Regions from separate parts of the Faecalibacillus sp. H12 genome, predicted to be linked through region 3. Evidence: predicted binding sites of a transcription regulator. Region 3 holds the regulator's gene; each other region holds the start of a gene.

Region 1 (10,819 bases), on a different contig from region 3:
ATAGGAGTAGAATAATAAGAAAATATAAAATAAAAAAATAAACATAGTGTTATTAAGAAAGTGATTGAAACAAAGAATATTTTTTTCTTATTTATTTTTTTCATATATTTTCCAGCCTTTCCTTTTGATTATAAATATATTATTATTAATTTAATAAAAAATAAACATTTTGGAGAAAAAAAATGAAAAATAGTGAAACATGTGAACGATATGAAATAGAATACCAAAACGCCGATTATTATGGTGAATATAAATATGCGGATTTATTATCAAAGCTTTCTAATCTTGCAACTAAAAATGCGATGGAAATAGGTTTGTGGAAGGAAAATTTTAATGGAAAATATGGTTGGGTATTAGTTAAGCAAACAGTTAAATTAAAAAGACCACTATTAGTAGGAGAGGAACTGATAGTTTCTACCCGTGCTAAAGGGGAAAGAAAAATTCAATATTTTAGAACCTATGATTTAAAAATCAATGATGAAGTTGTAGGAGGCATTTATTCTATTTGGACATTAATAGATATTGAAAAAAGAAGAATTGTCAGACCACAAAAAGTAGGAATTACAATTCCTGAATGTGAAGAATATTCGAGTTTTGTAGAAAAATACGAGCCGCTTTTAGATATAGAGACTCAAAAAGTTCAAACAAGAGAAGTCATGTATAGTGATATTGATTTAAATAAGCATATGAATAATGCAAGATATCTTGAATGGGTCATGGATCTTCTTCCTCAAAACGTATTAGAAAAATATTTTATTGGAGAAATGACAATGCACTATCAAAAGGAAATTGCTCCAGAGAGTATTGTGGATTTATATTATGGGCAAGAAGATGATCATTTTAAAATAGAATTTAAGATTGCAGAACAAATACATTTTGTTATATCAGGAAGATTTAAAGAAAAGAAAGAATAATGGATAAAGTTATATCATAATATACTAAGAAAAAAGTGATTCTCATTTAAAACAAGAATCACTTTTCTTATCTATTAATACATTGCAGGAGTTGGAACTTCGTTTTTAGAAGTATCTTTTGCATCGGCAATACCTGCTTCGGTTGTAATGAATAATGAAGCAATACTGCAAGCATTTAATAATGCGCTACGAGTGACTTTAGTTGGATCAATGATTCCTTTTTCAAACATATCGACCCATTGTCCATTTTTAGCATCAAAACCATAATTCTTTTGCGCAGTTTTTTGGCTTTCAACAATATCTTCTGCATTATATCCAGCATTTTCAGCAATTTGTTGAATTGGAGCAAATAAGGCTTCCATGACAATATGAATACCTTTTTGAACATCTACATTATCAGATTTTAATTGAGGTTTAACTTCTTTATATGCTTCTACTAAAGCAGCACCACCACCAATAACAATACCTTCTTCAACAGCGGCTTTAGTGGCATTTAAAGCATCTTCAATACGTAATTTCTTTTCTTTTAATTCACTTTCAGTTGTTGCGCCAACTTTAATTGTTGCCACACCATTTGATAATTTACCCAAACGTTCTTTTAATTGTTTTTGATCATAAGAAGAAGTTGTTTTCGCTAATTGATTTTCAATACTTTCAATACGTTGTTTTAAATTATCTGATGGATTATTACCAGCAATCATTGTTGTATGATCTTTTGTAACGATTACTTTTTTAATTGTTCCTAATTGATCAAGAGTAACATCTTTTAATTCCATAGAAATATCTTTATTAATAAAGGTACTACCAGTTAAAGCAGCAATATCTTGTAATAATTCTTTTTGGTTATCTCCAAATCCAGGAGCTTTTGTTGCGACAACATTGAATGTTCCTCTTAGTTTATTTAAAACAAGGGTTGAAATAACTTCGTTTTCAAAGTCATCAGCAATTAATAATAATGGTTTATTACTTTGAACGATTTGTTCAAGAATTGGAAGAATTTCTTGTAAATTATTGATTTTATGATTTGTAATAAAGATATAAGGATTTTCCATTTCAACAGTCATTTTATCATGATCTGTGACCATATAAGGAGAAACATATCCTTTATCATATTGCATACCTTCATTGATTTCTAAGACGTTGTCAAAACTATTAGATTCATCAACGTTGATAATTCCATTTTTACCAACTTTATCCATTGCTGAAGCAATCAATTGCCCAATTTCTTCATTACCAGCTGAAATAGTCGCTACTGAAGCAATATCTTGACTTGTTTCTACTTTATGTGAATTTTTCAAAACAACATCAGCAACTTCTTTACCTGCTTTTTCAATACCTTCACGCATTAAAACAGGATTAGCTCCTTTATCTACAGCTTTCAATCCATTCACGATCATATTTCGAGCAAGAATAGTTGCTGTGGTTGTACCATCACCTGCTACATCATTAGTTTTATTGGCTACTTCATATACAAGTTTAGCACCCATATTTTCAAATTTATCTTCAAGTTCTATTTCCTTAGCGATACTTACACCATCATTTGTAATTAATGGAGAACCATAACCTTTATCTAAGACCACATTACGTCCTTTAGGACCTAATGTGACACTTACCGCATCCGCTAAAACATTAACACCTTTTAACATTGATTGACGTGCATCATTTGAAAATCTTACTTCTTTACTCATAAATATCTGCCCCCTTATTCAAACTTAGCAATAATATCTTTTTCATCAATAACAATATAATCTTGATCCTCAACAGTCACTTTCGTACCTGAATATTCTTTGTAAATAACACGATCATTTTCTTTTAATGATGAAGTACATTCATCACCAACGGCAATGACATTTGCAATCGAAGGAACTTCTTTCTTTTCAGTCGATAAAACAATTCCACTTGCTGTCTTATTTTCTTTTTCTTCTTTTTTTATTAATACAAATTTATGCAATGGTTTAATCATACTATTCACTCCTTTAGCACTCACCATATCCTTGTGCTAATTTGTATTATAGACTCTTATGTTAACTGAATATGAATTTTTTAGCATTCTAGCAAATCAAGTGCTAAACATAGTTACAAAAAAGTGCCTACTTTACCAAATAAAAAAGATATTTTAAGATGTTGATGAAAGGAAGGATAAGAAATGATTAATAAAGAAAATTGGAAAGAAAATTATACACATATTTCAAATGAAGTTATTGATAATGAAAAGGTTTTAAGAGTTGTTAAAAGTGGAAAGATTAATGAATATGATGAAAATACGTACGCTAAATTAGTTGATTCATCATTTCATAATGGAATTATTGAAGTAAAGATGCTTAGTCGTTTATTAAAAGAGGCACCAGATTTTGCGAGAGGATTTATTGGTATTGCATATCGTATTCATGAAGATGATACAAAATTTGAATCATTTTATGTAAGACCTACAAATGGTAGACAATGTGATGACCCGGTAAGGAAACAACATGGTTGTCAATATTTTTCTTATCCAACCTATACATTTGCCTATTTTAGAGAACATGACATTACAAAATATGAAAATCAAGTAGACATTGACTTAAATGAATGGATTAGTTTAAAAGCGGTGATTGAAGATGAAAAAGCAATTTTCTATTTAAATGATGATCTTCAACCATTATTAGTGGTCGATCAAATGATTCATGATAAATCAATGAGAGGAAATATTGGTTTCTTTGTAGATATTGGAACAGAAGCTTTCTTTAAAGATTTAAAAATTACTTATTTTGATTAAAAGATAATTTCTAGAGGTCTAATAGCGTTAGACTTCTTTTTTGATGAGATTAGGAAAATTATTGCATTTTTAAATGTAGAAGGTTTCCTTTTGACAAAATTTTAATTTGATATAATAAAGATAGAGGAAGGTGGAAATACCAATGAGAATGTATCTAATTATGAAAGATTTTATAAATTCAAATATATATCTCTCACTAGATTACTTTGTTCAAAAGTATGATGTTTCAAAAAGAACGATTCAAAATGATTTATCATACTTAATGCGTATTTCTCCTCGAAAAGGTTTTACATTTCATAACAAAAGAGGTTCTGGATATCTCTTAGAAATAACAAATGAAGAATTATTTAAAGATTTTATGGAAAGCTTAAATGAAGGTATTTATTTTCAGGTTAAAGAAAGACCAGCACAAATTTTAGCTTATCTTGCTATTCAAACTGGATATATTTCTATGAATAACATTGCAGATACTTTTCAAGTATCTAAGACTGTTATAAAGCATGATATGAATGATGTTGAAAATCTAGCAAAGAATTATCATTTTGAATTAGAAAGAAAAACACATTATGGTATTTTGTTACGTTATGAATTGACATCTTTTAAAAAGTACTTAGTTGAAGAATATTTAAATCAAAATGTTTTTATTCAAACGGCAGTAAATGATGTTATTGAAGAATTTAATGACATTGAACAAAAGTTAATTAGACAGTTGAATAAAGAAGGATTGAAAATCAACTATAATGAACTTTTAAATGTGATTGAGTATTTAAAAATTGTTATTTATATTGCACACAGACAAGATGAACAAAAAGAGGAATTTATTTTTGATAAAAATAATGAAATTCATCGAATTGTTGAATTCTTAGTTGGAATATTAGAAAAGAAATATGCTATAGGATTAAGTAAAAAAAGCATAGAAGAGATTTTAAAAGTTTTACAAAAAAATATAAAAAGAGAAATAGGTTCAATATCTTCTTTTACAAATTATTTAAAAGAAGACATTGAAGAATTTATAAAACAAATAGATGAAAAATATGATACGAAATTTCTTGAAGATGAAGACTTTAAGAAAATGTTGTTAACACATGTTTCATTATTAATAGATAGATTACATAATAAAATTTCATATCAAAATCCATTAGCCAATGAGCTAAATATTACATACCCAATGATGTTTAATATCGCTCTTCAATTTTGTAGCATGTTACATGAAAAATACAACGTTGAAGTGACATTTGATGAAATTGGTTTTGTAGCGATGCATTTTGCATCACATATGGAAAAGGAAAAACAAGGTAAATTGTTATCTTATAATCGTATTGGAATTGTTTGTTCATCAGGTGGTGGAAGTGCTTATATGATCAAGATACAAATTGAATCATTATTTCCTCAAGCAGAGGTACAAACATTTTCATTTTTACAACAAGATGAATTAAAAACATTTCAACCTGATTTAATTTTTACAATCATGCCATTATCTCAAGAAATCAAGGCACCAATTATTTATATTAAAGAACTACTTGATGATAGAGATTTAGTTAAGATTAAACAAATTTTACAATGTGAAGAATATGATCCTTATACTTTGATTCAAGATAATCCTATGTATTATTCATTCTTTTCTAAAGATTTTTTTAAATTTATAGAAGCAGATAGTTATGAAAATATTATTCGGATGATGGGACAGGAATTAGAGGAAAAAGGGTATGGTAAAAAAGGCTATACTGATTTGATTTTTGAACGTGAATCGTATGTAAGTACTATTTATACAAATGGAGTTTGTATACCCCATCCACTTGAAACAGATGCACTTAAAAATATGATTTCTGTAGCTATTTTAAAGAAACCATTTGTACAAAATGGCAAAGAAATAAAAATAGTTTTTATGATTTGTTTAAAGAAAGATCAAGTTGAAATGTATAAAGTAATAACTAAAAAGTTATATCGTTTAATGCAAAAGAGTAATTATGTTGAAATGTTAACGAAGGTTGATTCTTTTGAAGAAATGATGAATTTAATGAAAGAAATAGGAGGTGGAAATAATGAATAGTGAATTACTAAAAGAATTGAGTAATGCTGATAGTGTAGCATCAGTAGAAGATGAAGTAAGATCGATTCTCTATCGAGAATTAGCAAAATATAGTGATGAAGTTTTTAGTGATCGTTTAGGAAGTATTATTTTTCATAAAAAAGGGACTTCACCAAATCCTTTAAAAATCATGTTTTGTGCTCATATAGATGAAGTAGGTTTTATGGTAAGACATATTTCTGATATTGGTTTTGTATATTTAGTAGCTTTAGGTTCAGTTTTAAATAAAAGCAAAGAAATGCAAATGGTTAGAATTACGACGCAAGATGGTAAAAAAGTGGAAGGCTTATTAAATGTGATTAAAGATAGCAACGGTAACGTTAAAGAAATGTACGTTGATATTGGAGTTGATAGTGCAGATGAAGTAAAAGCTTTAGGAATTGATGTTGGTGACATGGTTTGTTTTGCTAGTGAAGCAAGACAGATTCAAGATAAAGTGATTGCTGGCAAGGCAATGGACGATCGAACAGGATGCTATGTCATGATAGAAGCGATGAAAAGAATTCATGGAAATGTTGAAAATGATATTTATTTTGTAGGAACAAGTAGTGAAGAAGTTGGTGTAAGAGGTGGTAAAACAGCGACTCATCTTATTGATCCTGATATTGTTTTTGCACTTGATGTTGCGAATAATCCAGAACTTGTTAAAAACTATACGAATCATCGTTTAATTGGTAAAGGGCCAATGATTGTTCATTATGACAAAACTCTTTCACCAAATAAAAAATTGATTAAATATGTTAAAGAATTAGCCAGTAAACATGGAATACCTTATCAAAGCGATATGTTCGGTGGAGGAGGAACAGATGCTGGAAATGCACACTTAGAAAAAGGTGGACGTTTGGCACTTGTTTTAGGAATACCACTTAGATATTGTCATGGATCTTATTCATTTGTTCATAGTGATGATTTAGAAAGTTTGACACAGTTAGTTAACTGCTTAATAGATCATTTGACATATCAAGATTATCAAAATTTTATTAATTTTATTGGAGGATAAACAAATGACAGAAACGGAACAAATTATTGTAGGATTAATTTCTTCAGCTGGACAAAGCAAATCTTTAGCTTTTGAAGCGTTGAAGAAAGTAAAAACAGGTGAATATGATGAAGCAAGAAAGATATTAGAACAAGCTAAAGAAGCTGATTTACAAGCTCACACTGTTCAAACAAAGCTTATTCAAGCCGAAATGTCAGGCTCTGGAAATAAGCCAGAAGTTGGGTTATTAATGGTTCATGCACAAGACCATTATATGACTTCTCAATTAGCAAGAGATCTAATTGAAGAACTAATAAATGTATTTGAAGCAAAGGAGGGTAAATAATGAGAATTGTATTATGCTGTGCAGGTGGACTTTCTACAACAATGCTTATGAATAGTATGAAAGATACAGTACATAACAGTGCAAAATTAAATGATGCTGATTTTGATTTTATTGCTATTCCAATTGATATTCTACAATCTGAAGCAGACAATTGTGATGTTTTAGTTTTAGGACCACAAGTTGCACATAAATTAGATGCAGTAAAACCTATCATCGAACCTCGTAAGATTCCTTATGTTATTGTTGATCAAGAAACATATGGGAAAATGGATGGGGCAACTGTCATGAAACAAGCGTTAATTGCGCGTAGAAAAGCAGATTTAAAAAAATAATTTTATGGGGAGGAAAAAAACGATGTACTCAAAATTTGAGAACTTTATGAAAAAGTATTTAGCACCGCTTGCTGATAAAATGGATAAAGAAGTTCATTTGAGCGCTGTTAAAAAAGCAATGGTTGCAATGACACCGTTGTTAATTATCGGTAGTTTTTGTTTGATTCCAGAAGCAATTCCAAATATGATTGGAGAAAAACATGTAATTTCTCAATGGATCTTAGCAAATTTGGATATTATCTATATTCCTTATAATGTAGGTATGGCTTTAATGTCAGTTTATGTTACTGTAATTATTGCATATCAATTAGCTACCTCTTATAAGTTAGATATTCCAGGATGTGTAACAATGGGATTAGTCTCATTCTTAATGTTAGTTGTAGAATTCACAGAAGATGGTGGAATTTCTAAAACTTATTTAGGACCTAAAGGTTTATTCTGTGCAATGTTTGCAGGATTTATCGCAGTTGAATTATTCCGTTGGTGTAAAAAGAAAAACTTTACAATCAAGATGCCAGATACAGTACCTGATTTCGTATCTCGTTCTTTTGAAATGATTCCTATTTCAGTAATCATTATTGGGTTCTTCTTAATTGTACGTATTGTTTGTGTCAATGTATTAAATACAATGCCACCATTAATCTTTACAGCAATCTTTGCACCATTAGTAGGATCTATGGATAATCCAATTGCTTATACTTTCTTAAAAATGTTACAAGCTTTAATATTCTTCTTTGGTATTCATCCATCAGTATTAAGCCCAATTACAAGTCCAATTTCGACTCAATTCTTAGCAGAAAATATTGCTGCTGTTCAAGCTGGTCATGTAGCAACTCACTTCTATGCTCCTGGACCTGAATCAGCATTTGGTAACTTTACAGGTAGTGGTGTTACTATTGGTTGTGTATTCTGGTGCTTAATGAGTAAGAATAAAGCTTTAAAACAAGTTGGTAGATTATCATTTATTCCAGCATTATTTGAAATTAATGAACCAATTCTATTTGGTGCGCCAATCGTATTAAATCCAATGTTCTTTATTCCATTTGTTATTTGTGGTGGTATTATTGGTTCATTAGGTGGATGGGCGATGTATTTAGGTATTATGAAATGTTCAACCTTTACACCACCATATGTAGGTGTATTCCTAGAAGGATTCTTAACGAATATGGATCCTATGTCTATAGTTGTTAATGCAGTACAATTAATACTATCTATTTTAATATGGTATCCATTTGTTAAATCATATGAAAAGACTTATGGTAATAAAGAAGAAGAAACTAATGCTATCAGTGCAGAAGATGCAGCTATCTTAGACGATTTAGACTTAGACTTCTAATTAATAGGCAAGTTTCGACTTGCCTTTATTTGTAGGAGGATTAAAAATGGCAAAAAGAATAAATAAAATACAAGAATTTTTAGATGAAAAAGATATAGATGCTTTATTAATTAAAAGTAAAACAGTAAAAAAATGGATGAATACTATGACTGGTAGTGGTTGTCAAGTATTGATTACAAAAGAACATGGTTATTTAATTGTAGATGGGCGTTATATTACAGAAGCCAAAGAAAAAGAACATGATTTAGAAATTATATTACATAATCCACATTTAACGGGACGTAATTATTTAGGGACAGTAGAAGAAATATTAAAAAAAGAAAATTGTAAAACGCTAGGGGTAGAAGCGTATCAAGTATTAGTTAAGGAATATCATGAAATAGAAAAATTAGGGATAGAAGTTCTTTTATTGGATCAAGAAATTGCTCATCTTCGTATTGTTAAAGAAGATGAAGAAATTGAAGCTATGAAAAAATCAATTGCAATTACTGATGAAATCTATCAAAAAGTAATTGAACACATTCATGTAGGAATGAGTGAATATGAAATTAGCGCTTTAGTACAATATTATTCAATTGCATCTGGTGCACAACAAATGTCTTTTGATACAATAGTAGCAACAGGTGAAAGAACAGCCTTACCACATGGTCGTCCAACTTCAAGAAAAGTAAAAGCTCATGAACCTATTATGATTGATTTTGGTATTCAATATCAAAATTATCAATCAGATATGACACGTATGTGTTTTATTGGAGAACCTGATCCAAAAATCAAAGAAATCTATGATGTTGTTTTAAAGGCACAACTCGCTGGTCTTGGTGCTATTAAAGCAGGAGCTAAGGGAAAAGATGTAGATAAAGCAGCTAGAGATGTGATTGAGACTGCAGGTTATGGTGAATATTTTAATCATGGTTTAGGACATGGATTAGGAATTGGTGAAGATGGTGAAGGACCAACTTTAAATTCAAAGAGTGAAACAGTTTTACAAGAACATATGATGATGTCTTGTGAACCAGGTGTTTATGTTCCTGGTGTTGGTGGTGTTCGTATTGAAGATGATGTTGTTATTATTGATGGTATAGGTGTACCATTAAATAAAACAACAAAGGATTATATTATTTTGGAGGATAAATAAATGAAGTATGATTTTAATGAGGTTCATAATCGTTTAGGTACTTATTGTACACAATGGGATTATATACAAGATCGTTTTAATAAAAAGGATTTAATACCATTTTCAATATCTGATACAGATTTTATTATTCCTAAACCTATTACTGAAAAAATATTTGAAGTGGCACATCATCAAATTTATGGATATACAAGATGGAATCATCATGATTTTAAATCATCTATTACAGGATATTTTGAAAGAAGACATCATACACATATTGAAGAAGATTGGATCTTATATAGTCCTACTGTGATGTATTCAGTTTCCTTATTGATTCGTTTATTAAGTCAACCTCATGATAAAGTATTAACATTTGAACCTATGTATGATTCATTTTATACAGTTATCCAAGATAATGATAGACAATTAGTTGCTCATCGTTTAATATCAAAAGATGGGACATTTGAAATAGATTTCGATCTTTTTGAAAAACAAGTACAAGAATGTCAATTATTATTACTTTGTTCTCCACATAATCCAACAGGAAGAATTTGGACAAAAGAAGAAATGGATCAAATAATAAAGATATGTAAAAAATATCAAGTAAAAATTATTTCTGATGAAATTCATATGGATATTCAATTAAGAGATAGAAAACATATCCCTTTATTATCTTATATTCATGAATATGATGAACTTTATACAGCAGCTTCATCTAGTAAAACATTTAATACACCAGGATTAATTGGTTCATATTTAATGATACCAAATGAAGAAGTTAGAGAAAAATTCTTGATGCATACAAGAAGAAAAGATTTTTTAAATTCTGTAAGTATTTTTGGTATGTATGCGACAATGATAGGTTATACACAATGCGATGATTATATTGATCAACTTAATAATTATATTAAAGAAAATATGAAAATTGTAGAAGAATTTATAAAAGAAGAGTTG
Region 2 (10,819 bases), on a different contig from region 3:
AAAGCATATATAAATGAATGGAAATTTATATTTGTTGATGTCAAAGAAATAGATACCAGTAAGATCAAAGATGAACAAACAAGATATTTTATAGAAGCCATCCAAGAGATGTATAAAGGAAACTATGAGGGATTACATCGAAGAATAAAGATGAATAGAGATAACTTTATTTATGCAGCCATCATTACAGGAAGTTTAGATTTAATTAGAGACTTACCAGAAGGAGATGAAATCGATATGTGTGAGGGAATGGAAAGAATGGCAGAAGGATTTAGAAATGAAAGATGTCTTGTTGGAAGAAGTGAAGGAAAACTCGAAGAAAAAAGAAGTACACTAAAAAAGCAATTAGAAATCAAACTAGGAACTATTTCAAATAATCTAGAATTAAAACTAACAAGTGCAACATTAGAAAAACTAAATATATTAACACGTAATATATTTAATATTACAAATGAAGAGGACGTTTTAAGAATTATTAATTAATAAGTTAATATTTAAGCAAGAAAAAGCAAGTCAAATAAAATGGCTTGCTTTGACTGTTGAAAAAATAAAAATCAACAGTTTTTTCTTTTGTTAAGTTGAAATATATACTATTATATATGTCGTGGATGACTTCGTTCCAATTACGTAAAATTTGAAGCTCCACGGCTTTTTATATAGAAATTAAATCAATAAAAAGTAAGAACATGATTAAGAAGATAAAGAAGAGAGTTTGAAAGCAAAAAAATTCTTAAAGTTATTTAATAACCTTTTTTCTATAGAAAACATCAAGTATTTGAGAATTTTTTTTACAACATTATGCTCAAATATTTAATATATTTATTAGAAAATAAAAAAATCATAAAAAAGATAGGAGATATATTATGGAATTTAAAGATGTTATTCAAAACAGATATTCATGTAAAGATTTTTCTACACAACAAATAGAAAAAGAAAAATTAATGGGAATATTGAAAGCAGGAAGAGTTGCTCCAACGGCTAAAAACTTGCAAGAACAAAAAATCTATGTTGTTCAATCAAAAGAATATTTAGATAAAATAGATGCATGTACACCTTGTCGTTATCATGCACCTACTGTTTTAGTTGTAGCTTATGATAAAAACAACGTTTTTGATTATCCAGGTAATGAAAGAAATTCAGGAATTGAAGATGCTACCATTGTAGCCACCCATTTAATGTTAGCTGCTTATAATGCAGAAATTGATAGTTGTTGGATCAATTTCTTTAATCCTCAAGAAATGAAAAAAACTTTAGATTTACCTGAAAATGAAGAAGTTGTTATGATGTTGGATTTAGGATATGGAAATCAAAAAGAACCACTTCCTAATCATCATTTAAAAAAAGAATTGGCTGAAACAGTTAAATACTTATAATTTTTATAACAAAATAATCTTTGCTTGTTTTGTTATTTTTTTGTTACAATTAGGGTAAGAGGTGAGCTAGATGAAGCTGTTATTTAAACAACAACCATCTTTTATTTTTCGCTTTTATGTAACAAATCAAAATAATGAATGGTTATATATTATAAAAAAATGGCAATTATGTATCAACTTTATATATATGATGCTCATGAAAATATTGTTGCTAAGATTGAAGAAGATCCTAAATCAGCTGTTTTTTTATTTATAAAAATGAGGAATATATTTGTGCTGTAGAAAAAGGGTTTTCTTATTTTATTCCTTATTTTTTAGTGGATTATCGAAAATGGAATGTTGGTGGAGAATATGTTGAATATAATTATGAAATAAAAGATGAAAATGATTATCTTATTGGAAGAATTGAAAAAAGATCATAAAATATTTTAGATACATATGATATTTCAGTTGATTTAAAGGAAGATATTTTAGATTTCGTCATTTTAACAACCGTAATAGATATTGAAAAAGCAAGAAGAAATAGACATTATTAAAATAATTGGAGGGAATCTTATGAAACTATTATTTAAACAGCGTATTTTTTCATGGCTAGACAGTTATGATATATATGATGAAAAGGGGGAAACTGTCTATACAGTGAAAGGACAACTCAGTTTTGGACATAAACTTTTTATTTATAATAAGTATGGTGAACATATTGGTACGATCAAAGAAGAAATATTAACGTTTTTACCACGTTTTGCTTTATATGAAAATGATGAATATATTGGTAAAATTACCAAAGAGTTTACTTTCTTTAAACCTAAATTTATTTTAGATTATAAAGATTGGCAAATAGAAGGAAATTTTTGGGAATGGGATTATCAGATCGTGGATTATTCAGGAAATATTATTGGTTTAATTAATAAAGAAATCTTTCATATGAGTGATACATATTCTTTAACAATAGAACATGACGAAGATGCCTTTTATGTTTTGATGATTGTTCTTGCGATAGATGCTCAAAAATGTAGTCAAAATAAATGATTGTAAGTCAATCATTTTATTTTCTCAAAAAATTAGCACTCTGTGCTTGACTATGCTAAAACAAAGTAATATACTATCTTTAGCATTTAAATAGCAGGAGTGCTAAAGGAGGATATATTATGGCAGAAAAAAAACAATTTAAAGCAGAATCGAAAAGATTATTAGACTTAATGATTAATTCTATATATACACATAAGGAAATCTTTTTAAGAGAATTGATTTCTAATGCAAGTGATGCAACAGATAAACTTTATTATAAAGCATTAACAGAAAATATTTCTGAAATCAATAAAAGTGATCTTACAATTGATTTAGCTTTTGATAAAGAAAATAGAACATTGACTGTTACTGATCATGGTATTGGAATGAATAAAGAAGAACTAGAAGAACATTTAGGTACGATTGCTAATAGTGGTTCTTTCAAATTTAAAAATGAAACTGAAAGTGATGATATTGATATCATCGGGCAATTTGGAGTTGGTTTCTATTCAGCATTTATGGTTGCTAAAAAAGTAGAAGTTTCTTCAAGAGCTTATGGTAGTGATCAAGGATATACATGGGTATCTGAAGCAAGTGATGGTTATGAAATCTTTGAAACAGATAACTTACCAACAGGAACAACAATTAAACTTTATTTAAAAGATAATACAGAAGAAGAAAATTATGATGATTATTTAGATCAATATCATATCGAATCTTTAGTTAAAAAATATTCTGATTATGTACATTATCCAATTAAAATGGATGTGACAACATCTAAGAAAAAAGAAGATAGTGATGAATATGAAGATGTTGTTGAAAATAAAACATTAAATTCAATGGTTCCTTTATGGAAAAGAAATAAAAAAGATATTAAAGATGAAGAATATAATGAATTCTATAAAGATAAATTCAATGATTTCTCTGATCCAATGAAAGTTATTCATACATCTGTAGAAGGAAATGTTTCTTATGATGCATTATTGTTTATTCCAAGTCAACCACCAATGAATTTCTATTCAAATGATTATGAAAAAGGATTACAACTTTATAGTCGAGGTGTCTTTATCATGGATAAAGCAAGTGATTTAATTCCAGAACACTTTAGATTTGTTAAAGGGTTAGTTGATTCACAAGATTTATCATTAAATATTTCAAGAGAAATGTTACAACATGACCGTCAATTAAAAGTCATCGCTGATCGTATTGAAAAGAAAATCCAAAGTGAACTTACAAATATGTTGAAAAAAGATCGTGAAACATATGAAAAATTCTTTAAAAACTTTGGTTTACAATTAAAATTTGGTATTTATCAAAGCTATGGAATGTTAAAAGATAAATTACAAGATTTACTTTTATTCTACTCTGGTAAAGAAGAAAAAATGATTACTTTAAAAGAATATGTTGAAAACATGAAAGAAGGACAAACAGAAATTTACTTTGCAAGTGGTGAAACAAAAGAAAAGATTTCTCATTTACCACAAGTAGAAGCTGTTAGAGATCGTGACTTTGATGTTTTATACATGATGGATAATGTTGATGAATTCATGATTCAAATGATGAGAGATTATGATTCTAAAGCTTTCAAAAACGTTGCTCAAGGTGATTTAAACTTAGATAGTGAAGAAGAAAAGAAAGAATTAGAAAAAATCAATGAAGATAATAAATCATTATTAGAATCATTAAAAGAAGCTTTAAAAGATAAAGTAGTGGATGTTAAAGTATCAAATAGATTAAAATCTCATCCAGTATGTTTAGTATCTGATCAAGGTGTATCTTTTGAAATGGAAAAAGTATTAAATGCAATGCCTGATGGTCAAGATGTTAAAGCAGGTAGAATTCTTGAAATCAATCCAAATCATGATATTTTCAAGGCAATTCAAAATGTTTATCAAAATAATGCAGATAAGATCAATGATTATGCTTCATTGTTATTCGATCAAGCATTATTGATTGAAGGATTATCTATTGAAGATCCAGTGGCTTTTTCAAATAAGATTTGTGAGCTTATGATTGAATTAAATAAGTAAGGCTATCATTCGATAGTCTTTTCTTTTATAATAAAAGCAGGAGAGTGAAAATTATGGAGTTACAAAATGTTTTACAACAAAGAAGAAGTATTCGTAAATATAAACAACAACCTGTAGAAAAAGAAAAAATTGAAGAAATGATTCAAGCAGCTATCTATTCAGAAAGTTGGAAAAATAGTCAAACCTCACGATATCATGTTATTCAATCAAAAGAAATGTTGGAACAATTTAAGAAAAAATGTTTACCTGAATTTAATCAAAAAAATATAGCTGATGCACCTGTTTTAATTGTGACAACATTTGTTAAAGATCGTGCAGGTTTTCAAAGAAACGGAAGTCCTGACAACGAATTACAAAATGGTTGGGGTGTTTATGATTGTGGACTAGCTAATCAAAACTTAATTCTTAAAGCAACTGAACTTGGTTTAGGAACACTTGTTATGGGAATTAGAGATGAAAGAGCGATTCGTGAACTTTTAGAAATACCTGTACAAGAAACGATTGTTTCTGTCATAGGTGTGGGTTATCCAAATATTGAACCAAGTATGCCAAAAAGAAAAACAATAGAAGAAGTGAGTTCGTTTTATTAATGAAGAAATTACTGTATAAAATTTGCAAACCACATCATAAATATAAAATCAATTTGGTTGATGTTTTATTGCTTATTGAACCGGTGGTGATGAATACGTCTTATTTTATGGTTGGAAGAATCTTTTTGCTTATGGCGTTAGTTCTTAACTATTTAGCACACTATCTTTGTCATGATGATTATAGCGAATTTGAAAGACGTGTCCTTGTTTCAACAATGATTATTATTGCTTTACTTCTTATCTATCTTATTATTACAGGTAAATAAAAAATCCACTTTGGGGTGGATTTTTTGTTTATTTATAAAACTCAATAATATTTTGATAATCATTTTTTAAACTAAAGTTTGCAGAAACAAAATAGAAATGATTTTCTTTTTTATACAGTAAAGTATCATACGATGTATCAAGTTTAAAGAGATAAGTGTTTTTATCGATTTTAATAACAGGAACATCATCATACGTTTTTAAATAACGTTCAAAGAAAGTGTTTGTTTTGTCAGTTGATTTAAAACAATAATCTTTACTATACATGAGATCACCTTGGTTGTTTTCTTCAAAATAAGAAGTAGATTCAACAATAAAACTTTTAGTATATTTGTAGTTTGGATATTTTTTTAAATTTGTTTCTTTATCAAATGTTTGCAAGGTTAAAATATTTTGATTTAAAGGAATATCTTTTCTATCAGTAATATCTAAAATACATCCAAGTATAGCCACTACACAAGTAACTATAGTCATAGCGTAGAAGATATGTTTAATAATCTTTCCAAAGCTTTTTTGACAGGCTAAAACAATTTTATAAAGGCAACGAATAAGAATTGTCGCAAATAGAAGAAGAGGTAAGTAATGAATTAAAATACTTCCATTTGTAAGAAATTCTTGAATCTGATTTTTTTGTAAAACAAGCTGTGCGACAAAAAAAGAAAAGAAAATCCATAAAACAAAATAAGTGGTTGCAGAGATTTTACGAGTACTTAAGTATTCATCAATTGCTTTTTGTCTTTCTTTAGGTAAAGCACGTTTATTATCTGTTGTAAAAATAATAAATTTTCCTATTTTACCATAATAATCAAACATTTGTTTTTCATATTCATTAATAAAATCATGTAATGCTTTTCTTTTAGGGGTTGCCGGTTTTTTGATTAGTAAATCTACATGGAAGTAATAGTGTTTCTCATTTTTTTCAAAACGGCTGATTTTACCTAAAGAAGTAGGATTGTAACCTTGTTTAGATAACTCATTCAAGGTGTTTTCTAATTGTTTATATTCAGTTATATCATAATCTAATAATTTATACATATGTGACTCCTTTGACTGTTACATCATAACAAAAATAGTCATGGAAATCCATGACTATTGATTAAATGCAGAATCAACTTCATAATCAGGTTTGAAGTTTTCTTCTTCTAACATATAAGATTCAGCTATGTTTTGGCAATGATCACCAATACGCTCTAAGTTGGATAAGATATCAACGTATGTAGAATTGACAATAACTGATTTTTCAGTTTTATTAGTAACACGTTGAATATGTCTTTGTTTTGCTTTTTTATTATAATAATCTAAATTACTTTCATGATCATCAACATAAATAATATCATCTAAATCATGTTTATCAAAAGCCACCATTGCATGATTCAACATTTCAATATCCATATTGATCATGGCGATAATGTCATCTTTAGCTTCTGATGAAAAATCATCTTTTTCATCATAAACAGCTTCAAAGAATTGAGTTAAGTTAATACATAAATCACCGACACGTTCTAAATCTTTAATTGATTTCATATCAGCAAAATATTCTTTTGAATCATGATCGTTTAATTGTTCATGTGAAATAAGTAATAAATATTCAGCAATCTTTTTATCTAATAAGTTGATTGCATTTTCTAATTCTTCGACTGCTTCTTTAGCAGTAGAACTTTTAGAAATAAAATATTCTCTAACATTTTCACAAGCTTCAACAGTAATAGCTCCCATTTCTAAAATCTTGTTTTTAGCGATAGCTAAAGCATGAGAAGGGAACAATTGAACCACATGAGGATCTAATTCTGATAAATCCATTTGTAATTCTTTTGAATGATTTGGAATAATTTTTTTAATAATAACAACAATCTTATTAATAAATGGAAAGAACAAGATGGTTGTTACTATGTTAAAGATACCATGAGCTACTGCAAGTTGTAATTCAGGAGACATTGTACTTACTGAATTAATATATTGAATCAACATGGTAAATGGTGATAAAACAATCATAAATAGAACAGAACCAATGACGTTAAATAAAACGTGGAAGAATGCTGCTCTTTTAGCGGGAATAGATCCACCAATAGAGGCAAGAACAGCTGTAATTGTCGTTCCAATATTTGATCCAAATAAAAATGGTAAAGCAATATTTAAACCAATAGCACCGGCACCATACATTTGTTGAACAATTGCAATCGTTGCAGCTGATGATTGAATCGCACATGTAAGAATTGTTCCACCAAGTAAACCAAGCCAAGGGCTCTTCATTAAAAATTCGGTAATTTGTGTAAATTCTGGAACTTCAGAAATCATTGATAAATTGTTTCCCATTAAATCAAGTCCATAGAATAAACAACCAAATCCAAAAATAATTTGTGATAAATATTTTGTTTTTTTGTTTTTAGAAAACATTGAAACAAACGCACCAATAATAATGAAATAAACCGCATATTTAGAAATCTTTAAACCAACTAAAACAGAAGTAATAACTGTTCCAATATTGGCCCCCATAATAATTCCTACTGCTTGATTTAAATTCATTAAACCAGAACGAATCAATCCAATTGTAAGGGCTGTTGTTCCTGAACTTGATTGAATTAAACACGTAACTAAAGCCCCAATTAAAATTCCTTTTACAGGACTTGAGGTGTATTTATCAATAATGTCCTTTAATTTATCTCCGGCATAACTTTTTAAACCATCACCCATATAATCGATACCAAATAAAAATAAACCAAGCCCTGCCAGAATTAAAGGCCAGTTGATATCTGCTAATGTCATAAAATCACACTCCTATACATCTCATTTTAAAGGAATGTTAATTTTGTGTAAAGATTATGTTAAGTTTCTTTACAAAACCTTAACAATTCTTTTTGAAACAACTTTCAATCAATGCAATTATATGCTTATAAAAAGGAAAAATAAGGAGTGTAGTAACAATATTGAAGAAGCCATGAATAAAAGCGAGTTGCAGACGAGGTGAAATAGGAATATAAAAGTGAAATGTTAAAAAAAGATGATAAAAAGGAGTCAGGAAAATCATGAAAAAAGTTGTTCCAATTACATTAAATAAAAAATGAAAGAAGGCAGCTTTTTTGGCAGAAGAATTGGTTTTAAGGGCAGAAAGAAAAGCGGTAATGGTTGTACCGATATTACAACCAAAGATATAAGGAATAGAAACATAAAGGGAAATGGCTTTTAAATGATACATTTGTTGGACAATAGCAATTATCGCACTTGATGATTGAATAAGAGCAGTGGTGATGGCTCCACCAAGCATGGCTAAAATAGGATGATTTGTAAAAAGTGTTACTAATTTCATAAATTCAGGAAGTTTAGTAATAGCTTCAAGATGCATTGACATAAGTTCTAATCCATAAAATAAACAGCCAAGCCCAAAAAGAATTTGTGCAAGGCCTTTTATTTTAGGATGATTAGAAAATAATAAACAAAAAGCACCAATAATTAAAAAGAAAGAAGCATATTGAAAAAGATCAAAACCTACAATAAAAGCGGTTATGGTTGTGCCAATATTGGCTCCCATAATAATCCCAATACTTTGTGAAAAGGTCATGAGATTTGCATTAATTAAACTGACGGTTAAAGCAGTTGTGGCAGAACTTGATTGAATAATACAAGTTATAAAACAACCAATTAGAATAGCCTTAAAAGTAGAAGAAGTACATTTAGCAAGAAGATTTTTTAAACGGGTTGGTGAAAGTTCTTGTAAAGAAAGAGAAAGATAGTCGATACCAAATAAAAAAAGTGCCAGACCGATTAGAATAGAAGTCCAAGAAACGTGGTTCATGAAAAAGCCTCCTTTTTCATATTTTAAAAATAATCATTTTTAACTAGAAAAAATAATCATTCTTTGTAAAAATATATGAAGGAGGTGTTTTAATATGAAAGGAAGATGGAAGAAATTTTTATCTTATTATACAAACTATAAGGTTTTGTTTTTTAAAGATATGTTTTGTGCGATGATTTCAGCAGCCATTACGCTCGTTTATCCTATGCTAACACGCTATATTACAGGGACGATTTTAAATCAACCAAAGATTGATTATTCTAAGATTTATTTATTAGGACTTTTTATGCTTTGTTTGATTGTTGTTGAATATTTTTGTAATTATTTTATAGGTTATCTAGGACATGTCATGGGTGTCTATATGGAAAGAGATTTACGTAATGAGTTATTTAGTCATTATCAAAAATTATCTTTTCGCTTTTATGATGAACAAAACACAGGACAATTGATGTCACGTCTAACGAATGATTTATTTTCTTTAACTGAACTTTATCATCATGGACCAGAAGATATTGTCATTTCAATTATTAAGTTTATAGGGGCCTTTATTTTACTTTCCTATATTAATGTCAAACTGACTTTAATTTTATTTGCAATCTTACCATTTATGTTTTTATTTGCTTGGTATTATAATAAAAAGATGAAAAAAGCTTTTAAAAGAAATAAAGAGAGAATTGGTGATATCAATGAACGTATTGAAGACAATTTATCTGGAATTCGTGTTGTTAAAAGTTTTGCGAATGAAGATCAAGAGTTAGAACGTTTTGATAAACAAAATGGACATTATGTAAGTGCTAAGAAAAATAGTTATTATTATATGGGAAGATACAATGCAGGACTTACTTCTTTTACAAGTTTAATTACAGTATCGGTTATCTTTTTTGGAACCTTATTTATTTCTTATGGAAGTATTAATGTTGCAGATTTAATTGCCTTTTTACTTTATGTCACGAACTTAATAGATCCTGTAAAAAAACTTTTAAACTTTACTGAACAATTTCAAGAAGGTGTTACTGGTTTTGAACGTTTTATGGAAATATTAGAAATTGAACCAGATATTCAAGATACAAAAAATGCAGTTGTATTACAACATGTTGAAGGGAATGTCATGTTTGATCATGTTTCATTTCGCTATAATGAACAAACACCTTATGTGTTAAATAATATTAACTTGGATGTAAAACCAGGAGAGTATATTGCTTTTGTTGGTTCATCAGGAGTTGGTAAAACAACGATTTGTTCTTTGATTCCTCGTTTTTACGAAGCAACGAAAGGAAATGTCTTGATTGATGGAATTAATGTCAAAGAGATAAAACAACAATCTTTAAGAGAAAATATTGGCATTGTTCAACAAGATGTTTATTTATTTACTGGAACGATTATGGATAATATTCGTTATGGAAATTTAGAAGCGAGTGATGAAGAAGTCATTGAAGCCGCTAAAAAAGCTAATGCTCATGATTTTATTATGGAATTAGAAGAAGGTTACGATACGGATTGTGGACAACGTGGGGTCAAACTTTCAGGTGGACAAAAACAACGTATCTCGATTGCACGTGTTTTCTTAAAGAATCCACCAATTCTTATTTTTGATGAAGCAACAAGTGCATTAGATAATGAAAGTGAAAGTATTGTACAAGAATCTTTAGAAAAATTATCTCAAGATCGTACAACTTTTGTTATTGCGCATCGTTTATCAACGATTAAAAATGCTAAACATATTTGTGTTTTAACGGAAAATGGCATCGAAGAACAAGGAAACCA
Region 3 (10,819 bases):
ACCACCTAAGTCATAAACTAATACTTTTTGTTCTTGATCTAATTTATCAAGACCGAATGCTAATGCTGCAGCAGTTGGTTCGTTGATGATACGTTCAACATCTAAACCAGCGATTTTACCAGCATCTTTTGTTGCTTGTCTTTGAGCATCATTGAAATATGCAGGTACAGTGATAACTGCTTTTGTTACTGTTTCACCTAAATAAGCTTCAGCAGTTGCTTTTAAGTTTTGTAAGATCATTGCTGAAATTTCTTGTGGTGTATAAGATTTACCATTTACGTTTTCTTTATGATCAGTACCCATATAACGTTTAACCGACATTACTGTATCAGGGTTTGTTACTGCTTGTCTTTTTGCAGCTTCCCCAACAATAATTTCACCATTTTTGAAAGATACAACTGAAGGAGTTGTACGATTTCCTTCTGGGTTTGCAATTACTTTTACTTCATTGTTTTCTAACACACTTACACATGAGTTTGTAGTTCCTAAGTCAATACCAATAATTTTTGCCATAATATAAATCCTCCTATTTTATTCACTTACTTTTACTAAAGATGCACGAATAACGCGATCTTTTAACATATAACCTTTTTGTAACTCTTCAACAACCATACCAGGTTTAAAGTTTTCATCACTTACAGTCATTACTGCTTGATGGAAGTTAGGATCAAATTCTTTACCTTCAGCTTCAATCACTTTAACTCCTTGGTTTTCTAATAATGTCATGATTTGTTTATAAATCATTTCATATCCTTTTAAGAAGTTTGCCACTTCTTCACTTGGATTTTCAATTGCTAATGATCTTTCAAAGTTATCAACGATTGGTAACATTTGTTCAATAAAACCTTGCATCATGAACTTTAAGTTATTTGCATGTTCATTTTGCATACGTCTTTTAATGTTTTCCATATCCGCAAACACTTTATAATAATCATTTTTCCATTTATCAACTTCACCTTGAAGAATTTTAATTTGATCTTCTTGATCAACTTTTTCCTCTTCAACAACTTCAGCCTCAGCTTCTTTGTTTTCTTCAACTTCTTCAGTTACTTCTTTTTCAACTTTAGTTTCCTCAGCCAATTTGTTCACCTCTATTTCTCATCTTGTTTATCTTCTAAACAAGCCTTTTCAATATTTTCAGATATATACTCTACTAATGCCACTACTTTTTCATAAGGCATTCTTGTTGGACCAATTACCGAAATAGAACCTTTTGATGTTTCCCCTGTTTTAAATGAAGCAGAGATTACTGAAACATCATTCATTTTTCCTAGAGGTGTTTCATTTCCAATATTGATTTGAATACCATCCTCACTCGATAATGGTAGAGTTTTCCACACTTTTGAATTTTCAAAAGCACTTACAAGTCTTCTTAATTTATCCACATCATTAAATTCTGGTTGATAGAGAATATTTTCTTTTCCAGAAAAATAAACACTATTTGAAGCAAATTTAACGAATGCTTCCAAAAACGCATTAAATAATTCTTCATGTTGCTTCACTTGCGTTGTAAGAATTGGTCGAACATCTCGTTCTAAACGAAATGCTACTTCACTGATAGGTGTTCCTATCAATAATTCATTCATCACATTAACACAACTTAATAAATCTTCCATTTCTACATCACTTGAAAATTGGAAAACTTTATTTTCAACATGACCTTGACTTGTAATGATAATTGCTGTTACACGTCCATCATCCAAAGGAACAACAGAGATGCGTTGCAACATATCATCTGAAGCATTTCCTAATGCAACACTTGTAAGATGAGTTAATTCACTCAACATGTTACAACTTTCATGCACCATCTCATTTAAATTTCGACGATGCTTATTAATAATTGTAGCAACTTGATTTTTTGTTCCTTCATCCAAATCAACTTTTCCTAAATTATGAACATAGAAACGATAGCCTTCTTTAGAAGGTACTCTTCCAGAAGAAATATGTGTTTTTTCTAGATAACCATAATTTTCTAGAAAATTCATTTCATTACGAATCGTTGCACTTGAATAAGGAAGTTGATATTTTACCATCAATGCCTTGGATCCAACCGGTTCAGCATTTTCAATAAATTCTTCAACTATACATTTAAATATCAGCATTTGTCTTGCTGTTAACATCAAGTTCACCACCTTTAGCACTCCTATTTCTCTTATGCTAAATACATTATACATTTTATTTTAGCACTGTCAATAACTTGGTGCTAAAAAATCAAAAAAATCGTAAAATAAAGAACCTCTGTCTACTTAACAGAGGCCCTTAACTTTCAACCCATTTAATACTTACATCTTTACCATGATGGGCAAGTCCAATATAAATGACTTTTCCTTTTAATCCATAATCATATTTATTATCCTTGATTTGTTGAATAGCTTTATTAGATAATTCATCTAATGCTTTTTCAAGATCTTTTTTATCTTCTTTTAGATATTTGAATTCTAAGACGAATGATGTTTTCTTTTCATCTTTGGCTTTTAAGATGAGATCATCTCTTCCTTTTCCTACTTCTCTATTAGAAATGATCTCATAATCTTTATTTAAACATAAACACATTCCTAGCATCATCATATGATAACTGTTTTCTTTCTGTAAATCATGATAACTTGGTACCATTAAGATTTCTTGATAGCTTTCTAAAAATGTTTCTTGATCTTCTTTGGCTAGACTTTCAGTTACTGTATCTAATGTTCCACTGCTTAATCCTAACTGATATTCTGTCAATTTTATAAATTCCTGTTTCACTTCTTTATTTGGTATTTCTATACGATATTTGCCTTTTAAAAGATCTATTTCTTTTGTAACTGTAAGATACCCTGCATTGACAAACAATCCCCATAAAGTTGAGTTATCTGCTTCTTCAAAGAAACTTGTCTGCATTGAAACATAGGTATCAAGTTTACCATCTTTAATGAGTTTATCATATTGATTTTTAAATGTATAGTTTGCTTGTTTTAAAGCTGTCTTGATCATACTGTTGGCACTGGTATTGACCCAATAAGAAATGAGTTTCTTTCTTTTAGCGTAATTCATAATTGACCATGGATTATAAATATCCTGATTGCCTATATGATAGCCATCATACATTTCTTTCACTTCATTATTCAATTCTAATCCATAATATTCTAGTAATTTTTTTGTTTCATCACTATCAAAACCAAAGTATTCGCTATATTCTCTGTCACAAACAGTATAGACATCTAAATTATTTAAATCACTGAAGATATTTTCTTTAGCTACTCTTTGTATTCCTGTAATAAAGGCATATTTTAAATCTTCTGAATTCTTAAGTGAACTTCTAAGTAAGGTTGCTAGACTTCCCTTGAGTTCTTGATAAAAATTCCCAGTTTTTGCTTCTATAAAAGGTGTATCATATTCATCAATAAACAGCATAACATCTTTTCCATAGTATTTCTTTAAACAACGCATTAAAAATACAATAGCATTATCCACATCATTAAGAATACCATTATTCTTATTCTTTAATCCCTCTAAAATATATAAATAATCATTTTGCTCTAATTCATTTAATTGATTAAATATAAAATGATATCGTATATATTCATTTTGTAATTGTGTTTTTATATACTTAACAATTGTTTCTTTATTTTCTTTTGCGTCTGCAAAAGAAATAAAGATCGTTGGGTATTGGTTTAACTCACTTGCATAAGGTGTATCCATGATTTTCGTACCTTTAAAGATTTCTTTAGAATCTTTCGTAATATCAAAGAATTCTGACATCATTGACATATTGATCGTTTTACCAAATCTTCTAGGTCTAGTCACTAATGTTACTTTACTTTTTCTTTCTAGAAAATCTTTAATCATTAATGTTTTATCAACAGAATAATAATTTTCTTGTTTCAATTCTCGATAATCATATACCCCTGTTGGTATTGCCTTCATGTTCATCACCTCTTTGTTTTATTATAAACCATTTATTATCCGTATACCACTTTACATAAAATCAATTAATATATCATTTAAAACATACTGACCTTCTTGAGTTGCTTTTAAATAATCATTTTCAATCATCAATCTACCCTTTTCTATATTTCTAGTAATCGCTTCTTTATATAGAATACGGGCATCTTCTTGATATCTTTCTTTAAATTTATTTAAATCTAGCCCTTCTTTTAAACGAAGTGACATCATTATTTGATTAAACATTGTTTCTTCTTTTGTTTCATCAATTGTTGTTGTTTTAAAATCACCATTTAAATATTTAGTAAGTGATCGACTATGTTCTATAATTTGTCCATCAATTTTGCTACAAGCACCTAATCCTATTCCATAATAATTATTATAGTACCAATACATAAGATTATGTTTCGATTGATATCCTTGTTTAGCATAATTAGAAATTTCATATTTTTCAAAACCTATTTTTTCTAATTCTTGATCAATGAATAATGTTAATTGATATTCGTTTTCTTCATCTAAAGGTTGATAATTTTTATATTTTAAAATCGTTCCTTCTTCTAAAATCAAAGAATAATAAGAAACATGTTGCAAATCTAAAGATTTTAAAACTTCTATATCCTTTTGAATATCTTCTTTTGTTTGTTTTGGTAAACCATACATCAAATCAATTGAGATATTATCAAAACCTATTTCTTTAGCATATTTAATAATATTTTTTACTTGGATTGTATTATGATGACGCTCTATTTCTTTTAATAAATGATTTTGAAACGTTTGTACACCAATACTTAAACGATTAATACCACCTTTTTTTAAAATCTTTAACTTATAATAATCCATTGACTCTGGATTAACTTCCATACAATATTCTTCCACTTCTAAACTATAGGGTTTTAACATTGACATTAATTTTTCTAATTGTTCATCATTTAAAGCACTAGGGGTTCCCCCTCCAATATAAATCGTTTTTAAATGATGTTGCTCTATTTGTGATAATTCTTCATTTAATCTTTGTAAATAGAGATCACTTTGTTTTTGATCATAATAGACCTTGCAAAAATCACAATAACTACAAATAGATTCACAAAAAGGAATGTGTACATATAAACTTCTAGTCTCCATCTTTTAAACCAAATTCCTTTGCTAGTCCACCTAAAGAAGTTTCCTTATAAGCACTATTTAAATCTTTTCCAGTTTCTTTCATAACATTCACAATTGAATCAAATGAAACTTTGTTCTTTCTTAAATAACCTAATTGTTTAGCATAACTTGCTGCATCGATTGCACGTAAAGCACCAAAACCATTTCTTTCAATACAAGGAATTTGAACATAGCCACCAACCGGATCACATGTTAGTCCTAAATTATGTTCAAGCCCCATCTCTGCAGCATATTCAATTAAAGAATTATTAAGTTCTAAAATCCAACCATAGGCTGCTGCAGCCATTGCACAAGCACTGCCAACTTCTGCTTGACATCCGCCATCAGCCCCTGAAATTGTCGCATTATGTTTAATGACATTTCCAAATAAACCAGCAACCGCTAAAGCTTTGATCAATTCTTTACGAGGAATTTCTAATTGTTTATAACAATAAAATAAAACAGCTGGTAAAATTCCACTTGCTCCACATGTTGGCGCAGTAACAATTTTATTACCACAGGCATTTTCCTCAGAAACAGCATAAGCATAGCTTGAAACAAGCAATCTTTCTCGATCACTTTCTCTTCGCGTATTGATTGCTTGTTGATACATACTTTTAGCAACTCTTTTTAGTTGTAACCTTCCAGGAATCACTCCTTCATGATGTAAGCCATTTTGTACACAGGTAAACATACTATCTAACACTTCAAATAAGTAGGCCTTAAAATGTTCATCTTCATAATTTAAAACATAATCATAGAAGGAAATACCATTGTCTTCAATATATTGAATAATTTCTTTAAGATTTTTATGAGGATAGATTTGTTTTGTTTGTTGCAACTTACTTCCTTCATATTCAACAGTTCCTCCACCTATAGAATAAGCAGTAATTGTATCAAGAATTTTTTCATCTTGGTACACATAAAATTTCATGCCATTTGGATGATAAGGTAAACGATCACTTTTAAAACGAACAATCGTTTGCTTGCCCAATGTTTGTTTAATAATATAATCTGTTAAATGACCTTTTCCAGTTAAGGCAAGCGACCCATATAATTCAACTTCGAAACGTGAAGCATTTGGATACTGTTCTTTTATTTTAGAAGCTGCTCTTTGAGGACCCATTGTATGTGAAGAGGATGGTCCAAATCCTATCTTAAACAATTCTCTTAATGATTCCATAATTTCTCCTATATTCTTAACATAAATAATTCTAAGCCTAATTTTTTATCTATTTGTCCCGTCTTAATTTTAACATCCAATAAAGATAATTCATTTAAACATCTAAGTAGTTCATCTATTTGAAAAAATTGGCCTTCTTTTCTTACATATTTCAAACGAAAAGGATTAACTGCCAACATTTTAGCAATTTCTTGATCAGTATACCCTTTTCTATCTAATAATTTTACTTGATAAATCAAACGCATAGAATTAGCTACCAAAACAATCAATTTAACTGGTTCTTCATTAATTGTCATTAAATCTTTATAAATAGACATCATCTTTTGTTTATCTTTACTTAAAATAGCTGTTGTTAAATCAAAAACATTTTCATCTAAGGGACGATTGACAAGTTCTTCAACACAATGAATATCAATATGCTGTGTATATAAACAAAGCTTTTCTATTTCACTAGCAATATCCATTAAATTTGTTCCTTTTCTACTTAAAAGTAACTCTAAAGCATCATCATCAATAGTACAATTTCTTTTTTTAACAGCCTGTCTTGCTGTATCAGAAACTTTATAATAATTTAAAGGATTGATTTCATAAAACTGTGCTTCTTTTCTTAACATCTTGACAACTTTTTTTCTTTCATCAAAATTCTTTTCATCATTAAAAATAACAAGATGCACTGTTTTATCTAAATAAGGTAAACATTGCATAAAATAATCTATATCATGATTATCTTTTTTTATTTTTTTGGTTGTTAGAAAATCTGCTTTTTTAATAACAACCATTTTTTCATCACTTAAAAAAGGAGGTGTCATTACATCTTCTAAAACAACTTTCATTCCCTCTTTAGAAACATCATAAACTGTATAATTCATCTGTTCTTGATTACAATGATGATCTTTTTTTAACTTATCTAAACGTTGATCCATCAGTAATCTCTCTGTTCCATATAATACATATAACATATCATCACCATAGCTATTATAAACTAAAAACCACTTGAAGTCATGACATAATTCTTACCTACATAATAAACAATCTTAACCATTCCTTGAAGATCACTGCGATAAATTTTCACCCCATATGCTTCTAATCTTTTTAATGTTAAATAAGATGGATGTCTATAACGATTATTCTTTCCTACAGAAATAAGTGCTACTTTAGGATCAATCATTTTAAACAAATCTTCACTTGAAGAACTGCTACTTCCATGATGCGCCACTTTTAAAACGTCGACATCTAAATGATGATATGTCTGATATAAATCACTTTCTACCTCTTTAGAAATATCACCTGTAAATAAATAATTTAAATGGTTGATAGTCACGTAAATAATAGAAGAGCGATCATTTGAATTTGTATAATATTTATCTAAAGCTAAATTTTTAAAAACTAAATCGCCAATTTTCTTTTTTTTAAAATCATAGAAAACATTTTTAACTTTAAAATGTTCTTTCAAAGACGCTAACGCTCCGCAATGATCATAGTCTTCATGTGAAATAAAAACGGCATCCAAATAAAAAACGCCCTGACTTTGTAAATAAGGAATCAACCGAGAAGTCGCAAGATCACTCTTTTGTAATCCCCCAGTATCAATCAATACATTTCCTCTGGCATAAGGCTGTTGAATAAAAAAACAATCCCCTTGGCCCACATCAATCATCACAACTTGTCCTTTCATGTTGTAATAAGGATAAAAATAAAAAGCAAGTAACACACTTAATAATAGACATACTTCTTGGGTTACTGTTCTATTGACATTCAATTTATAAATTCCTTTTAAATAAAGATAATAATAAACACCTATAAAAAATAAAGTCGGTTGACTAAAAAGCAATGTAAAAGAAAAATCATAAATAAAAGCAATCATTTTTAATAACAATTCATATTCTAAAGATAAAAAAGGTAAAACATATTTTCCAAGTAATAAATAATAAAGCATACTTTTATAAATCATTTCTATATAAGGCATTAGAAGAATACCTATCAAAAAAGAAAACACCGGTAAAACATGTTGAATAGAAATAATAATGGGAATTGAACCTAAAAATAAATAATATTTCCCTGCTTTTTGGTTTTGTAAAAGTAAAATAAAAAAATAAATCAAATAAGAAAAAATAAAAGATAAATTATAAATCAAATAAGGATTATACATTAACATACCAACTGTTAAAAAAGAAAAAATATCCAACTGATTTAACCATTTACCAAAAATCATTGGTAAAAAAAGCATTAGATACGCTCTTAAATAAGAAATATTATAAGGAATACTAAACATGTAAACCCCAATCAATATAAGAGATATACATTTTTGTCCTTTTTTTGAAAAAAAGAATTTTAAAAAATTCATCAACCATTTCTGTAAAATTGTAAGATGCATACCCGAAAGAGCAAATAAATGAACAATCGAGAGTTGCGTTAACTTTTGATAATATTCTTTCATCTGTTCATCTTTTGTTCCTAAAATAAATAAAGATAACAGACTTTTTACTTTGGAAGATGTCTTGATTCTTTTTTCTAAATAATGATATAGATGATCTTGATGTTGATTACTTTTTATTTTTTCAAGTTGTAAAGTATCAAAAATATTTAAACTATATAAATAATATTGATAATTAAACGCATAATCATTTTGTATTTGATGGAAGTTATAAGGTTTTCCTATCAAAGAAATATCATCAAACAACGAGATATTTTTAAATTCTCCATAAACCTTTACTTTATGATATCCCCTCTTGACAACAATACTTTGATCGTCTTTACTTACGACCTTTCCTGAAATTTCATTTTGATTTAAAGGTTGTGGTAAATAAAAAAAGAGAAATAAGAGAAATGATAACAGTAAACTTACACTCAATAGTATTTTAAAATGTTTTAAATACAGAAAAATAAAATAAAAAATAAGAAATACATATAAAATAGGATGTAACATTTTAGCTAAAACAACCACCAATAAAGGAAGTGCTAGATAAAAACCTTTTCCTTTTATAAACATAAATACTCCCTTAATCGAAGATATGTCTTTTCACCAATTCCTTGAATATTCATTAAATCTTCAATTGTTTGAAATGGTGTTTTTTGTCGATACTCATCGATCTTTATGGCTGTTTTTTCTCCTATTCCTTTTAATGTCATTAAATCATCAAGTGAAGCATGATTTAATGAAATCAGATTTTGACCATGAGGTAAATAAAGTTTACTTTCATTTGTAAGTTGATAATTTTCATTAAATTGATAATGGTTATCTGTTTGCAGTTTTGTTAAAACATCATTAATTGTTGGTTTTGTTTTAAAGGAGAGTTTTTGTTCAAACTCTCCTTCTACATAAATAATAATATTTTGTTTGGTTTGAATATTTTCAACAATAGCTGTTGGCTTTACATAACTATAAATGAGAGAAATAAAAAATAGGACAATAAGTCCTATCTTTTCAAAACTATTCATAATCTTGTTCAATATTTAAATGACGATAAGCCTCAGCTGTTGCTATACGTCCTCTTGGCGTTCTTTTAATCAAACCAATTTGTAATAAATAAGGCTCATTGACATCTTCTAAAGTTTGTGGTTCTTCCCCAATAGATGCAGCAATTGCTTCAAGTCCTACAGGTCCTCCTTTAAAACGATGAATGATTCCTAATAAATACTTATGATCAACATCATCTAATCCTAAATTGTCTACTTTTAATCTTTCTAATGCTTCAATTGTTCTATCTCTTGTAATTGTTGCATCGCCATAAAACTGTGAAAAGTCTCTAACTCTTCTAAATAATCTATTTGCAATACGTGGTGTCCCACGACTTCTTCTTGCAAGTTCCCTTTTAGCATCATCATCCATAACAATATTATACACACGACTTGTACGATCAATAATTTGAGTCAGTTCTTCTTCACTATAATATTCTAATTTTGAAACAATACCAAAACGGTCTCTTAATGGTGCTGATAAATCACCTGCTCTCGTTGTTGCTCCAACAAGGGTAAAAGGTGGTAAATCAATTCTTACCGATCTTGTAGATGCTTCTTTTCCGATAACAACATCAACACAAAAATCTTCCATCGCTGGATATAAAATTTCTTCTACCACTTTATTTAAACGATGAATTTCATCAATAAATAAAACATCACCTGGTTCAAGAGCTGTTAAAATAGCTACTAGATCCCCTGTTTTTTCAATACTTGGACCTGTTGTAATTTTAATATGAGTTCCCATTTCATGAGCAATGATCATTGACATAGTTGTTTTTCCTAAACCTGGTGGTCCATAAAGTAAAACGTGATCTAACGACTCATCACGAAGCTTTGCAGCCCCTACAAACACTTTTAAATTTTCTTTAAGATTTGTTTGTCCAATATATTCATCAAAATCACTTGGACGAAGCGAACTTTCATCATCTTCTACAATTTCAGGATCTAAAACCTCGTTCATGTTTTCCCTCCTATTTAACAATTAAACTTAATGCTTTTTTGACATAACCATTTGTATCTAAATTTTCATCTGTCAATTTCTTAATAACTTTATCTACTTCACTTTGTTTATAACCTAATGCAATTAATACTTCCATAGCTTCTTCCAATTCTTGA

The links. Region 3 encodes HrcA, which represses chaperone genes, less so after heat shock. Its sites were predicted from a motif close to TTTTAGCACTNNNNNNNNNNNAGTGCTAAAA; they were not measured.
Region 1: a site for HrcA is predicted at 2,889-2,919, ahead of HUU89_RS06240 (GroES family chaperonin). Genes of this name have one in related genera too.
Region 2: a site for HrcA is predicted at 2,433-2,463, ahead of htpG (molecular chaperone HtpG). Genes of this name have one in related genera too.

Annotation. Positions count from the first base shown of each region.
Region 1 covers NZ_JABWDK010000005.1:78,585-89,403, reverse strand. Annotated here, with positions in the region: gene HUU89_RS06255 (CapA family protein) at 1-104, opposite strand, end outside; gene HUU89_RS06250 (acyl-[acyl-carrier-protein] thioesterase) at 183-914, shown strand; gene groL (chaperonin GroEL) at 989-2,602, opposite strand; gene HUU89_RS06240 (GroES family chaperonin) at 2,617-2,877, opposite strand; gene HUU89_RS06235 (hypothetical protein) at 3,061-3,669, shown strand; gene HUU89_RS06230 (BglG family transcription antiterminator) at 3,812-5,719, shown strand; gene ypdE (aminopeptidase) at 5,712-6,758, shown strand; gene HUU89_RS06220 (PTS lactose/cellobiose transporter subunit IIA) at 6,763-7,083, shown strand; gene HUU89_RS06215 (PTS sugar transporter subunit IIB) at 7,083-7,415, shown strand; gene HUU89_RS06210 (PTS sugar transporter subunit IIC) at 7,438-8,751, shown strand; gene HUU89_RS06205 (M24 family metallopeptidase) at 8,798-9,886, shown strand; gene HUU89_RS06200 (MalY/PatB family protein) at 9,887-10,819, shown strand, end outside.
Region 2 covers NZ_JABWDK010000001.1:227,704-238,522, forward strand. Annotated here, with positions in the region: gene HUU89_RS01430 (Rpn family recombination-promoting nuclease/putative transposase) at 1-483, shown strand, start outside; gene HUU89_RS01435 (nitroreductase family protein) at 864-1,373, shown strand; gene HUU89_RS15245 (hypothetical protein) at 1,533-1,655, shown strand; gene HUU89_RS01440 (LURP-one-related/scramblase family protein) at 1,929-2,402, shown strand; gene htpG (molecular chaperone HtpG) at 2,522-4,411, shown strand; gene HUU89_RS01450 (nitroreductase family protein) at 4,465-5,001, shown strand; gene HUU89_RS01455 (hypothetical protein) at 5,001-5,267, shown strand; gene HUU89_RS01460 (DUF2812 domain-containing protein) at 5,296-6,300, opposite strand; gene HUU89_RS01465 (Na/Pi cotransporter family protein) at 6,355-8,028, opposite strand; gene HUU89_RS01470 (Na/Pi cotransporter family protein) at 8,108-9,055, opposite strand; gene HUU89_RS01475 (ABC transporter ATP-binding protein) at 9,150-10,819, shown strand, end outside.
Region 3 covers NZ_JABWDK010000011.1:41,846-52,664, reverse strand. Annotated here, with positions in the region: gene dnaK (molecular chaperone DnaK) at 1-513, opposite strand, end outside; gene grpE (nucleotide exchange factor GrpE) at 532-1,089, opposite strand; gene hrcA (heat-inducible transcriptional repressor HrcA) at 1,092-2,120, opposite strand; gene HUU89_RS08830 (AAA family ATPase) at 2,260-3,903, opposite strand; gene hemW (radical SAM family heme chaperone HemW) at 3,955-5,043, opposite strand; gene HUU89_RS08820 (L-serine ammonia-lyase, iron-sulfur-dependent, subunit alpha) at 5,033-6,244, opposite strand; gene holA (DNA polymerase III subunit delta) at 6,253-7,203, opposite strand; gene HUU89_RS08810 (ComEC/Rec2 family competence protein) at 7,227-9,233, opposite strand; gene HUU89_RS08805 (ComEA family DNA-binding protein) at 9,224-9,682, opposite strand; gene ruvB (Holliday junction branch migration DNA helicase RuvB) at 9,675-10,664, opposite strand; gene ruvA (Holliday junction branch migration protein RuvA) at 10,675-10,819, opposite strand, start outside.